DNA from 4 places in the Streptosporangium sp. NPDC002524 genome. Region 1 is predicted to be linked to each of the others. Evidence: riboswitches for the same ligand, from Rfam matches in the RefSeq annotation. Region 1 holds a riboswitch; each other region holds the start of a gene.
The links. Region 1 has a riboswitch for cobalamin ahead of metE (5-methyltetrahydropteroyltriglutamate--homocysteine S-methyltransferase). Riboswitches for the same ligand answer to the same signal wherever they lie in the genome.
Positions count from the first base shown of each region.

Region 2: linked by a shared signal. The riboswitch ahead of ABT053_RS06170 (CbtB domain-containing protein) and the one ahead of metE (5-methyltetrahydropteroyltriglutamate--homocysteine S-methyltransferase) in region 1 are both predicted to bind cobalamin.
Region 3: linked by a shared signal. The riboswitch ahead of cobN (cobaltochelatase subunit CobN) and the one ahead of metE (5-methyltetrahydropteroyltriglutamate--homocysteine S-methyltransferase) in region 1 are both predicted to bind cobalamin.
Region 4: linked by a shared signal. The riboswitch ahead of ABT053_RS01755 (ribonucleoside-diphosphate reductase subunit alpha) and the one ahead of metE (5-methyltetrahydropteroyltriglutamate--homocysteine S-methyltransferase) in region 1 are both predicted to bind cobalamin.

Region 1 covers NZ_JBEOWK010000032.1:52,603-55,805, forward strand. The annotation lists gene metE (5-methyltetrahydropteroyltriglutamate--homocysteine S-methyltransferase) at 1-1,716, opposite strand, end outside; cobalamin riboswitch at 1,827-2,039, opposite strand; gene ABT053_RS37670 (helix-turn-helix domain-containing protein) at 2,275-3,203, opposite strand, start outside.
Region 2 covers NZ_JBEOWK010000003.1:273,034-276,236, reverse strand. The annotation lists gene dop (depupylase/deamidase Dop) at 39-1,556, shown strand; adenosylcobalamin (AdoCbl) riboswitch at 1,844-1,977, shown strand; gene ABT053_RS06170 (CbtB domain-containing protein) at 1,995-2,189, shown strand; gene ABT053_RS06165 (CbtA family protein) at 2,197-2,940, shown strand; gene ABT053_RS06160 (histidine phosphatase family protein) at 2,937-3,203, shown strand, end outside.
Region 3 covers NZ_JBEOWK010000035.1:40,314-43,516, reverse strand. The annotation lists gene ABT053_RS38750 (ferredoxin-like domain-containing protein) at 1-882, opposite strand, end outside; cobalamin riboswitch at 929-1,101, shown strand; gene cobN (cobaltochelatase subunit CobN) at 1,238-3,203, shown strand, end outside.
Region 4 covers NZ_JBEOWK010000001.1:427,210-430,412, forward strand. The annotation lists gene ABT053_RS01755 (ribonucleoside-diphosphate reductase subunit alpha) at 1-1,586, opposite strand, end outside; cobalamin riboswitch at 1,703-1,903, opposite strand; gene ABT053_RS01760 (tripartite tricarboxylate transporter substrate-binding protein) at 1,908-2,843, opposite strand; gene glmS (glutamine--fructose-6-phosphate transaminase (isomerizing)) at 3,182-3,203, opposite strand, start outside.

The sequences.
Region 1 (3,203 bases):
GCGGGTCTCGTCGCGCAGCGCCAGCGCCACCTGCCTGGCGGTCTCGCCCAGCGGCTGGTCGTCGCGGACGAAGGACCAGGCCAGCATGGTCACCGGGCCGGTGAGCATGCCCTTGACCGGCTTCTTCGTCCGCGACTGCGCGTAGGAGGCCCAGCGCACCGTCATCGGCTCGGGACGGGAGACGTCGCCGAACAGGATCGGCGGGCGGACGTAGCGGCTGCCGTACGACTGCACCCAGCCGTGCTCGGTGGCGGCGTAGCCCTCCAGCATCTCGGCGAAGTACTGGACCATGTCGTTGCGCTCGGGCTCCCCGTGCACCAGCACGTCCAGGCCGATCTCCTCCTGGAGCGCGATGACGCGGTCGATCTCGGCCTCCATCCTGCGCTCGTACCCGGCCCTGTCGATCTCGCCCGAGCGCACGGCGGCGCGGGCCTGGCGCACCTCGCCGGTCTGCGGGAAGGAGCCGATGGTGGTGGTGGCCAGCGGCGGCAGGCCCAGGTCGGCGTTCTGCACGGCGAGCCGCTCGGCGTGCGGGGCGCGCGGGGTGCCCTCGCCCAGGGCGTCCAGCCGGGCTCGCACCCGGGGGTTGAGGAACCGCTCGACGCTCCGCTCCCCCGCGACGACCTCCTCGCCGTTCAGCGCCCTGCCGATCCGTACGACCTCGTCGACCTTCTGCCTGGCGAAGGCGAGCCGCTCGCGCAGCCGCGGGTCCAGCGAGGTCTCGGCGTCCAGGTCGAGCGGGACGTGCAGCAGCGAGCAGGAGGTGCTCACCACCAGCCGGTCGCTCAGGCCGAGCAGCGCGGCGCAGGTCGCCAGCGCCTTCGCGGTGTCGGTACGCCAGACGTTGCGGCCGTCGACGACCCCGGCGACGAGGGTCTTGCCGGGCAGCCCCCCGGCGGCGGCCAGCGCCTCCAGGTTGCCGGGCGCCGAGACGAAGTCCAGGCCGACGGCCTCGACCGGGCTGCGGGCCAGGATCTCCAGCGCGGGCCCGATCTCGCCGAAGTAGGTGGCCACCATCAGCCGGGGGCGGCTGCTCAGCTCACCCAGCCGCACGTAGGCCCGGCGCAGCGCGGCCAGCTCCTCGTCCGTACGGTCGGCGGCGAGCACCGGCTCGTCCAGCTGCACCTCGGCCACCCCCGCCGCGGCGAGCCGTTCCAGCAGCTCGGCGTACGTCTCCAGCAGGCCGTCCAGCAGCCGCAGCGGCTCGAAGCCCGGCTCGGTGGACTTGGCCAGCAGCAGGAACGACAGCGGCCCGACCAGCACCGGCCGGGTCTCGACCCCCAGCCGCCGCGCCTCGGCGTGCTCGGCCAGCGGCTTGCTCCAGTCGAGCCGGAAGCGGGTCTCGGGGCCCAGCTCGGGAACCAGGTAGTGGTAGTTGGTGTCGAACCACTTGGTCATCTCCAGCGGCGCGACCCCCTCGGCGCCCCGGGCCATCGCGAAGTACGGGTCCGCGGCCCCGGCGAACCGCTCGGGCACCGCACCCACCAGCGCGATCGCGTCCAGCACGTGGTCATACAACGAGAACGTGTTGGACGGCACCGCATCCAACCCCGCCCCCGACAACTCCCGCCACACCCCTTGCCGCAACCCGGCGGCCGTCTCCTGCAAGCCGGCGGCGTCGACCCGCCCGGCCCAGTAATCCTCCGTCGCCCGCTTCAACTCGCGACGGCCCCCGATACGCGGGTACCCCAAAACGGTCGTGGTGATCTGACTCATGGCGTCCTTCCCTCGGCTCATGCCATGCCGACCCACAGCCACACGGAAGGAACCCACGGGAAAAACACATCCCAGGCCCTCCCACGAGGCCACGGATCACCGCACACCGGACGGCGCACGAGCGGCTGGCAGGTCTTCGGACTCGCGGGCATCACACACAACCCCTACTGACCGTCGCTTCCCAGATGCACACACACCCAGTGCCGATGACGGCGTTCGTTCCCACTCACCGCTGCGGGGCAGCCCCGGAATCACACCGGGTTCCCTCTTACGACTCCCAACACCGCAACGGTGCCGGGAGAACCAACCGCGCCACGAGCATAACCCGCCCTGCCGAAGAGATCACGATCACCCTGTCCGAGCGACGCTACGCAGGAAGCAGCCACCGACACGGCGCCCCCTTCTGGACCGATCCGGCACGGCAACGCCACCGCTCGTCAGATCGCTAAGGAGCGGACATCTTCATAAAGATCATGGGGGACTGACGAATGAATCGTACGGACTTGATAGGTCTGTTCGGCTATTCAAGTGCCACCCAGTTCGTCACTCAGAAAATGATCACAAAGTCACACCGGAGCGACGCGCCAGAGCATGCAGACCGGAGAGCTTGCCGTGGCGGTCCCGGTGAAGCAGATCGGTGATCACCTGCCGGGGGCCGGTCCGCCGTACCTCGGAAGGGGCGATCTTCTCGGCGACCAGGAGCGCACGCACGGCGCGATCGGTCTTCCCCCAGAGCGTGTAAGCCTCGGCGATGCCCGTGTAATAGCTGGCTCGACGTTCCAGGGTCGGGATCTCTTCCGGAACGATGTCCCTGGCATGCTCGATGGCTGTTCCGGCGTCTCCAAGAACGATGGACACACCGATCTTGTAGGTGGCCACATGGCCCGCGCTGAGCACGAGCTTGGGCGCGTGTCGTGCGGCCTCTTCGGCTTCTTCCAGCATGCCAAGGGCGTTGTCACGGTCTTCCAACCGAGCTGCAGCGATGGCGCCGGTAGACATCAGCGCCCCGTACGACCCCCAAGCAGAGGCAGAGGCGGAAGGCAGTTGCGGGCGCAGTAGTTCCGCCGTGCTCACGGTGATGTCACGGGCCTTGCCGTAGTCCATCGCCCGGTGGAAAAGACTGGCCAGGTCTCGACGTGCTTCCCCTATGGCCTGGAGATCACCGCTGGCGTGCGCGGCCCGCTCGCCCTGATGGGCGGACACCCACGCGTACGGTGAGGCGCTCAGCTTGATCAGCGTGCGGGTCGTCAGGTGGTAGACCTGTGCGGCTGTGGCGAGATCAGCCGGGGCGGACGCGTCGCGGGCAACAGGGATCAGCTCGGCGAGATCACCAGCGAGATCGGCGTAACGGGCGGCGGTGAAGTCTCGCCGGGCACGGGTGACGGCACGGGCGAACGACGCATGCGTGAGGACAGGTCCCGAGGTGGGCTCGTTGGGAATGAGGGCATCACGCAGGCGCGCAACCGCTGCCGCGCTCTGGTCCGGCT
Region 2 (3,203 bases), on a different contig from region 1:
CACGGAGAGAATCAGTCCCTGACGAACAGAGGGTGCGCATGACGGTACGGCGGGTGATGGGCATCGAGACCGAATACGGCATCTCCGTGCCCGGACAGCCGGGGGCCAACGCGATGGTGACCTCCTCTCAGGTCGTGAACGCCTATCTGGCGGCCTCGGCCGCCAGGGCGCGGCGCGCGCGATGGGACTTCGAGGAGGAGAACCCGCTGCGGGACGCACGGGGGTTCGACCTCGCGCGGGAGGTGGCCGACCAGAGCCAGCTGACCGACGAGGACCTCGGCCTGGCGAACGTGATCCTCACCAACGGGGCCAGGCTGTACGTCGACCACGCCCACCCCGAATACTCCACGCCCGAGTGCACCAATCCCCGGGCGGCGGTGATCTGGGACAAGGCGGGCGAGCGGGTGATGCACGACGCGGCGGTCCGCGCCTCGGCGATGCCGGCCAACGCCCCGATCCAGCTCTACAAGAACAACACCGACAACAAGGGCGCCTCCTACGGCTGCCATGAGAACTACCTCATGCGCCGGGCCACCTCGTTCGCCGACATCGTCAGGCACCTGACGCCGTTCTTCGTCTCCCGGCAGGTCGTCACCGGCGCGGGCAAGGTCGGCATCGGCCAGGACTCCCGGGGCGAGGGCTTCCAGATCAGCCAGCGGGCCGACTTCTTCGAGGTCGAGGTGGGCCTGGAGACGACGCTCAAGCGGCCGATCATCAACACCCGGGACGAGCCCCACGCCGACCCGGAGAAATACCGCCGCCTGCACGTCATCATCGGCGACGCCAACATGTCGGAGATCTCGACCTACCTGAAGCTGGGATCGACCGCGCTCGTCCTGGCCATGATCGAGGACAACTACTTCACCCGCGACCTCGCCGTGGACAACCCCGTCCAGGCCCTGCGCGCGGTCTCGCACGACCCCACGCTCAAGTACGAGATCTCCATGCGCGACGGCCGCAAGCTGACGGCGGTGCAGCTGCAGATGGAGTATCTGGAGCTCGCCCGCAAGTACGCCGAGGAGCGCAGCGCCAACGGCCTGGACGAGCCCACCAAGGACATCCTGGAGCGCTGGGAGTCGGTCCTCACCCGCCTGGCGGAGGACCCGATGCAGCTGTCCAGGGAGCTCGACTGGGTGGCCAAGCTGGAGCTCCTGGAGGGCTACCGCACGCGTGACGGCCTGCCCTGGTCGCACCCGCGCCTGCAGCTCGTCGATCTCCAGTACTCCGACATCCGGCCCGACCGGGGGCTCTACAACCGCCTGGTCGCCCGGGGCCGCATGCAGCGCCTGGTCACCGAGGAAGAGGTCCAGCGGGCCGTCGAGGTGCCGCCCAACGACACCCGGGCCTACTTCCGCGGCCGATGCCTGAGCCAGTACAGCGAGTCGGTGGCCGCGGCCTCCTGGGACTCGGTCATCTTCGACATCCCCGGCCGCGAGTCGCTGCAGCGCGTCCCCACCCTTGAGCCGCTGCGCGGCACCAAGGCCCACGTGGGGGAGCTGTTCGACCGCTGCCGTACCGCCGCGGAGCTGGTGACGGCGCTGACCGGCGAGCAGTGAGCCGCCGGGAGGTCCCGAGAGGCGCCTGAGGGGTCCTGAGAGGTCCTGAGAGGGGGGAGGCGGTCCGGCCCGGACCACCTCCCCCCTCGGCGTGCCCGGACCCTTCGCTGCCCTGACCCCTTTCCGGCTGGATCCCTTGCCGCCCGGACCTCTTGGTGTCCGGACGTCCGGACCCCTTGCGGGCCGGATCCCTTGGTGGCCGGGCCTCTTGCGGGCCGGATCCCTTGCGGGCCGGATCCCGGCAAACCGGACACCTGGATTGACGGGGGACGGAGAACCGGGATACGTTCCGGGTGTTTTGTGGCGGTGCGAGGGAAATCCGGTGAGATTCCGGTGCGGTCGCGCCACTGTAACCGGCTCCCCGGAGCCGGAAGCCAGGTCACACTCGGCCGCCACCGACCTACGAAAAGGGACGCGTAAATCCCGGAGGAGGTGGCCGTGAGCCAGATCTCGGCACCGCACGTTCAGCCCATCCCATGGCCCTCGCTCACCCGCTGGCTGCTCGCCGTACCGGTGCTGCTGCTCCTCGCCTACCTGGTCACCTTCGACCAGGGAGCGATCTCCCAGGCGGGAAACTACCTGCACGAACTCATGCACGACGGGCGTCACCTGCTCGGCGTACCGTGCCACTGAGCCACAGGTGATCACCAAACTCATCGTCCGGGGTCTCGTCGTCGGACTGCTCGCAGGGCTGCTCGCGGCCGTCTTCGCCTACACCGTCGGCGAACCGCGCATCGACCAGGCCATCGCGCTGGAGGAGGCGGCCGCCGCGGCCGCCGCCCCGGCCGGGACACACGACGACACCGGGACCGCCGCCCACTCCCACGACGAGGAGGAGGCGCTGGTCAGCAGGGACGGGCAGCGCTTCGGGCTCTTCCTCGCCCTCGGCCTGTACGGCCTGGCGATCGGGGGCCTGTTCTCCCTCGTCTACGCGGCCGTACGAGGCCGGGCGGGACCCCGCTCGGAACCGGTGCTCGCGGTCACGCTCGCCGCCGCCGCGTTCACCTCCGTCGTCCTCATCCCCTTCGTGAAGTATCCCGCCAACCCTCCGGCCGTCGGCGATCCGGAGACCATCAACCAGCGAACCGTGCTCTACCTGGTCGCGGTGGTCATCGGGATCCTCGCCGTCGCCGCGGCCGTCGCCGCCTACCGCTACGCCTCGCGGAGCGAACCGTGGGTGCGCTGGCTGTCGGCGGGCGCCACCTTCCTGGTCCCCGTCGTCGCGGCCTGGATCCTCCTGCCGGAGATCTCGGAGGTGCCCCAGGGCTTCCCCGCCGACCTCCTGTGGGACTTCAGGGTCGCCTCCATAGGGACCCAGGTGGTCTTCTGGGCCGGTGTCGGCGCGCTGTTCGCCTTCGCCGCCCGCAGGCGCGGCCCGGTGTGACGACCCCCTCGGGGGTCACCCGCCTGCTCCTGGTCTGCCACGCCTCCACCTCGGCGACGGTACGGGCCGCGTTCCCGGGTGACGAACCACTCGACGAACGCGGCCTGCGCCGGGCCGGGGAGATGGCGGGGGACCTCGGCCCGGGGCCCGCGGCCTGCCCTCCCGAGCTGCGCTGCGTCCAGACCGCGGCGGCGCTCGGCCTGCGGGCCGAGCACGACCCGCTGCTGGCCGACTGCGACTACGGCCGCTGGAGCGGGATGACC
Region 3 (3,203 bases), on a different contig from region 1:
CTCGGCGGCGGTGAGGAGGGCGGTCACGGCGCCGTCCAGCGGGACGCGCAGGCCGGTGTCGGTCCCGGCGAGGATCAGCGCGGCCTCGTCCGGCCCCGTGGGCAGGATCCCGGCGTCCGCGCCCAGTCCGGCCACGTCCCCCCGGCCGTCGTCGAGGGCGAACATGAACCGCCCCGGCAGGGCGGCGAGGGCGGGGCGGGCGCACAGCCGCCGGTCCAGCTCGCCGATCAGCGGTGTGACGTCGACGATCCCGCCGCCGTCCGGATGACCTGAACGGCGTGGGTGGCCCGGATACCCCGGGACGTTCGTGCCGTCCGGAGCATCCGCGCCACTCGGCCCGCTCGATCCGCTCAGCCTGTTCGGTCCGTTCGGTCTGCTTGGTCCGTTCGCCCTGTTCGGGTCAGCCGGTTCGGCCGGTGCGCTCAGCCCGGTAGACCCGGTAGACCCGGTATATCCGGCAGACCAGGTTGGCTCAGTCAGTCCGGTCGGCCCGTCCAGACCGGTCAGTCCGGTCAGCGGGGAGGCGAGGATGTTGCGGATCCGCTCGTGCGTCGCCGAGGGCAGCAGACCCGCCCTCGCCATCCGCGCGGCGAACCCGTTCTCCGCGCCATTTTCCGCGTTGTTCCCCGTACCGCCCCCCGCGTCGCCGTCCGGATCCGCCGGGCCGAGGCCGCGTACCTGGACGTTCGCGCGGGAGGTCAGCTCGATGACGCCGCTGCCGTACGTCGACGCGGCGTCGGCGAGTTCGCGCAGCTGGGAAGGGGTGAGACGGCCACCGGGCACGCGGACGCGGGCCAGGCCGCCGTCCGCGGCGGCATGGACCTGGAGCGCCCCGGGGCACGCGTCGAGTCGCGATCGTCCGGAAAAGTCGGCAATGGACACTCGAAGGATGTTAACGCCAGTTTCTTGCAACGAACCGGACTGCCGTAGTGTCATCGGTGGCGACGGCAAAGGGAGGAAGCCGGTGTGATTCCGGCGCGGTCCCGCCACTGTAACCGGGGAGCGAACCCCACCCGGGCCACTGTCCGACGACGGGCGGGAAGGCCGGGGTGAGCACCGATCCGGGAGCCAGGAGACTCCAGCCGTCGCGGCCGACGACGACCCGGGGCGAGGACCCCGAGGGAGGAAGCTCCGTGCGCTCTTCGCCGTTCCCCCGCGACACCGTGACATCGCCGTTCCCCCGCCACGTCGTGGCATCCCTGGGCCGTACCGCCCTGCCTCTCCTGGAGTGTGGCGCGTGATCCTCCTGCTCTCGACCTCCGACACCGACCTGCTGAGCGCCCGCGCGAGCGGCGCCGGCTACCGGCTCGGCAACCCCGCCAGGCTCTCCGCAGCCGACCTCCCGCCGCTGCTGGAGGGCGCCGACCTGGTCGTGGTACGCCTGCTGGGCGGGCGCCGCGCCTGGGAGGAGGGGCTGGACGCCCTGCTCGCCGGTCCCCGGCCCGTCGTCGTGCTCGGTGGCGAGCAGGCGCCCGACGCCGAGCTGATGGAGCTGTCCACCGTGCCCGGCGGGGTCTGCGCCGAGGCGCACGCGTACCTCGCCCACGGCGGCCCGGCCAACCTGACCGAGCTGCACCACTTCCTGTCCGACACGCTGCTGCTCACCGGCCACGGGTTCGCCGCGCCCGAGCCCACCCCCACGTGGGGCACGCTGGAGCGCGAGGCGCGCGACCAGGACGGGCACGACGGGCCCGTCGTCGGGGTGCTCTACTACCGGGCCCACCACGTGGCCGGCAACACGGCCTTCGTCGAGGCGCTCTGCTCGGCGATCGAGGACGCGGGCGCGCGGGCGCTGCCGGTGTACTGCGCCTCCCTGCGCACCGCCGAGCCCGGCCTGGTGGAGGTCCTGCGTACGGTGGACGCCCTGGTGGTGACCGTGCTCGCCGCGGGCGGCACCCGTCCGGCGACCGCGTCGGCGGGCGGGGACGACGAGGCCTGGGACGTCGGCGCGCTCGCCGAGCTGGACGTGCCGATCCTGCAGGGCCTGTGCCTGACGAGCAGCCGGGCCTCCTGGGCGGAGAACGACGACGGCCTGTCCCCGCTGGACGCCGCCACCCAGGTCGCGATCCCCGAGTTCGACGGGCGGATCATCACGGTGCCGTTCTCCTTCAAGGAGATCGACGAGGACGGGCTGACCGTCTACGTGGCCGACCCCGAGCGGGCCTCGCGGGTGGCGGGTATCGCGGTGCGGCACGCCGCGCTGCGGCACATCCCGCCCGCCGAGCGGCGGCTGGTGCTGATGCTGTCGGCGTACCCCACCAAGCATGCCCGCATCGGCAACGCCGTCGGCCTGGACACCCCGGCCAGCCTGGTGCGGCTGCTGGCCGCGCTGCGCGAGCGCGGGTACGACATCGGCGCCGAGGACGAGCTGCCCGGGGTGACCGGGCAGGACGGCGACGCGCTCATCCACGCGCTGATCGCCGCGGGCGGGCAGGACCAGGACTGGCTCACCGAGGAGCAGCTCGCCGGGAACCCGGTGCGCATCGCGGCGGGCCGGTACGCCGAGTGGTACGCCACCCTCCCCTCGGACCTGCGCGCCCGGATGGAGGAGCACTGGGGCCCGGCGCCCGGCGAGCTGTTCGTGGACAGGTCGCGCGACCCGGAGGGCGAGATCGTGCTGGCCGCGCTGCGCTCGGGCAACGTGGTGGTCATGGTGCAGCCGCCGCGCGGTTTCGGCGAGAACCCCATCGCGATCTACCACGACCCCGACCTGCCGCCCAGCCACCACTACCTGGCCGCCTACCGCTGGCTGGCCGACGGCTTCGGCGCGCACGCGATGGTCCACGTGGGCAAGCACGGCAACCTGGAGTGGCTGCCCGGCAAGTCGGCGGGCTTGTCGGCCTCCTGCGGCCCGGACGCCGCGCTCGGCGACCTGCCGCTGATCTACCCGTTCCTCGTCAACGACCCCGGTGAGGGGACCCAGGCCAAGCGTCGCGCGCACGCCACCCTGGTCGACCACCTCGTGCCCCCGATGGCCCGCGCCGACAGCTACGGGGACATGGCCAGGCTGGAGCAGCTCCTCGACGAGCACGCCTCCATCGCGGCGATGGACCCGGCCAAGCTGCCCGCGATCCGCGCCCAGATCTGGACGCTCATCCAGGCCGCCAGGCTCGACCACGACCTCGGCATCGCCGACCGCCCGCACGACGCCGAGTTCGACGACTTCCTGCTGCACATCGACGGCTGGCTGTGCGAGGTCAAGG
Region 4 (3,203 bases), on a different contig from region 1:
GGGTAGAAGCCCAGGTCGATGGTGCGGTCGAGGAACCGCACGGCGGTGCGGACGGTCGCGCGCAGCCGGGCCCAGTCGATCCCGTCCCCGGCCTCCCCGGCCTCTCCGGACGCCCCGGCCTCCGCCGCCAGGTGGGCGGCGAGGTTGATCGAGCCGAGGTTGCAGACGGCGGTCTCCGCGTCGCCGGTGACCTCCAGGATCTCGGTGCAGAGGTTCGACAGGTGGATGACGTTCTCCGGCCTGGCCGTCTGGTTGGAGGTCCGGTTGGCCGCGTCCTTGAAGGTCATCCAGCCGTTGCCGGTCTGGGCGAGCGTGCGCATCATCCGCCCGTACAGGGTGCGGGCGGGGATCTGCCTGGTGAACCGGCCCTCGGCCTCGGCGGCCCGGTAGGCGTCGTCGAACGCGGCGCCGTACAGGTCGGTGAGGTGCGGGACGTCCTTGGGGTCGAACAGCGACCAGACCCCGTCGGCCTCGACGCGGCGCATGAACTCGTCGGGGATCCAGTTGGCCAGGTTCAGGTTGTGCGTGCGGCGGGCCTCCTCGCCGGTGTTGTCGCGCAGCTCCAGGAACTCCTCGACGTCGGCGTGCCAGGGCTCCAGGTAGACGCAGGCCGCGCCCTTGCGGCGGCCTCCCTGATTGACCGCGGCGACGCTGGAGTCGAGCGTGCGCAGCCAGGGCACGATGCCGTTGGAGTGGCCGTTGGTGCCCCGGATCAGCGAGCCCCGCGAGCGGACCCTGGTCCAGGAGATCCCGATGCCCCCCGCGTACTTCGACAGCCGCGCGACCTGCCCGTAGCGCTCGTAGATGGACTCCAGCTCGTCGCGGGGCGAGTCGAGCAGGAAGCACGAGGAGAGCTGGGGCCTGCGGGAGCCGGAGTTGAACAGCGTGGGCGAGCTGGGCAGGTAGGACAGGGTGGCCATGAGCGCGTACAGCTCGGCGGCCTCCTCGACGGTCTCGGACAGGCCGCAGGCCACCCGCAGGAAGAAGTGCTGCGGGCGCTCCAGGACCTTGCGGGTCCGCGGGTGGCGCAGCAGGTAGCGGTCGTAGACGGTACGCAGCCCGAAATACTCGAACCTGGCGTCGGCCTCCGGATCGGCCAGCGCGTCCAGCGCCCCGGCGTGGGCGGCCACGAACTCCGCGAGCCCGTCCTGGATCAGCCCCGCCTCGTGGGTCGCGGCGACGGACTCGGAGAAGTCGCGGACGCCGTGCTCGGCGGCCTCGTCGGCGATCAGCTCGGCCAGCATCGCGGCGGCGGCCCTGGAGTTGGCGGGATCGGTGATCACCCGTGCGGCGGCCTCGTCGATCGCCAGCCTGCGCCCGTCCAGCAAACTCCCGACGCCCCCGACACCGTCGCCGCCCGTCGAGGTCGCCACGCCCCCGACACCGTCGCCGCCAGTCACGGCCACCGCGTCCCCGACACCGGCGCCGCCCGCCGCGGCCACCGCGTTCCCGACGGCGCCCTCGCTCGTCGCGGCCGTCACCGTGCCCGCGGCACCCGCGACGTTCTCCGCGTCTCCGATGTCGCCGTCGTCCGTCGCGGTCCCCGCCGCGCCACCCGTCGCGGTCTCCGCCAATGCCTGTGTCACGTAGTGCCCCTCGCTCGATCGGACTTCCCCGTACGGCTCCGCCGGATGGGCACGCGTCCGCGAGCGATCCCGGGCACGCCGGATCGCCTCGTTCCGCGGGCCCTCCCACGAGGCCCTGGACAATCACGTCACCGGCAGGTCTTCGGACTCACGGGCGCACCACACACGCCTACCGGCCGTCGCTTCCCGGGCATGGCTCACCCAGTGCTCAATGACGGCTTTCGTTCCCGTTCACCGCTGCGGGGCAGTCCCGGAATCTCACCGGGTTCCCTCTTGCCTCGCCCCTCGCGGGGCGAACCAGCAACGAGCAGGATCCTACATCTAGGGGCGTCTGACGCAACTACCCCAACAAGTTGTGTCGGAGGACTTCAACAGTCCGAGCTCGTGCAGCACGCCGCGCGTGCGGGCCGTCTCGGTGGAGAGCCACTGGCGGAACTCGTCGCCGCTGAGGTAGACCCGGCTCCAGCCGTGGGACGCGCACAGGGCACGCCAGCGCGGCGCGGCGTCGATACCGTCACACAGGGCGATCGCGGCGTCCCGGTCCCCCGGGCTCATGTCCTTGGGGCCCAGCAGGCCGCACCAGTCGCTGTACTCCAGCCGGACGTCGACCTCCATGAGCGTCGGGGCGTCGATCCCGTCGATCCGGCCACCGGAGGAGACCACCAGGGGCCGCAGCCGGCCTGCGGCGATCTCGGGCCGCAGGGCGCGCGCCGACCCCAGCAGGGCCGCCACCCGGCCGACGTGGAGCGCCTCGGAGGCGTCCTCGGGGGCGAGGTATCCGGCGTACTCCAGCAGCCGGGTGTCCACCCCGAGACACTTGCCGATCATGCCGTAGAGCACGTGGTCCGAGCCGCCCTCCGACCGGCCGCCGACCGTCAGCTTCGCGGGGTCGTGCCGCAGCCGCGTGACGAAGTCCTCGAAGGTACGCAGGGGGGAGCCGGAGGGGACGACCAGGACCGCCCAGTCTCCGGCCAGGCGGGCGATGGGGGTGGCGGCGTTCACCACGGCCGCGGTGTTGGCGATCTCCGCGGCGGCCACCATCGGCATCGAGGTGACGAGCAGCCTGCCCTCGCGCGCGAAGGGGCCGCGGAAGACGCCGAACGCGTCGCGCGGGGCGGAGCCCAGGGCCCCCTGCCGCTCGACGGCCATCGCGGTGCCCACCAGCCCCGACTGGACCAGGACGGTCGCCAGCCTGCCCGCGATGCCGTCCCAGCCGTGGCCGTCGGCGGTCGATTCGAGGAGGAACAGGCGCTTCACCGCGGAATCGGGGCCGGTGTCCGTGCCGCACCCCGCGACGAGCACGGCCCCCGCCGCCAATGCGAAAAACCCCCTACGGCGCATAAGCGCCCCTTCCCCCAAGAACCCCCTATTCCATAGGTTACCTACCCATCACTTTCCGTGATGAAGTGGGGTATGCCGGAATTTCCGGCAGTCCATCACTCAGCCGCAGATCACCGGAAAAACCACCAAAAATCCGGATATCGGGGGCGGCTGTCTCCACGGGAGAGGAGCCCCGGAAGGCGTACCCCGCCCCCGGCAGACCGGAGACGGGAACGGGGACGGGACGGGGACGGGGACACGAGAGGAAGCGGGGTTCACTCCACCGTGACGCTCTTG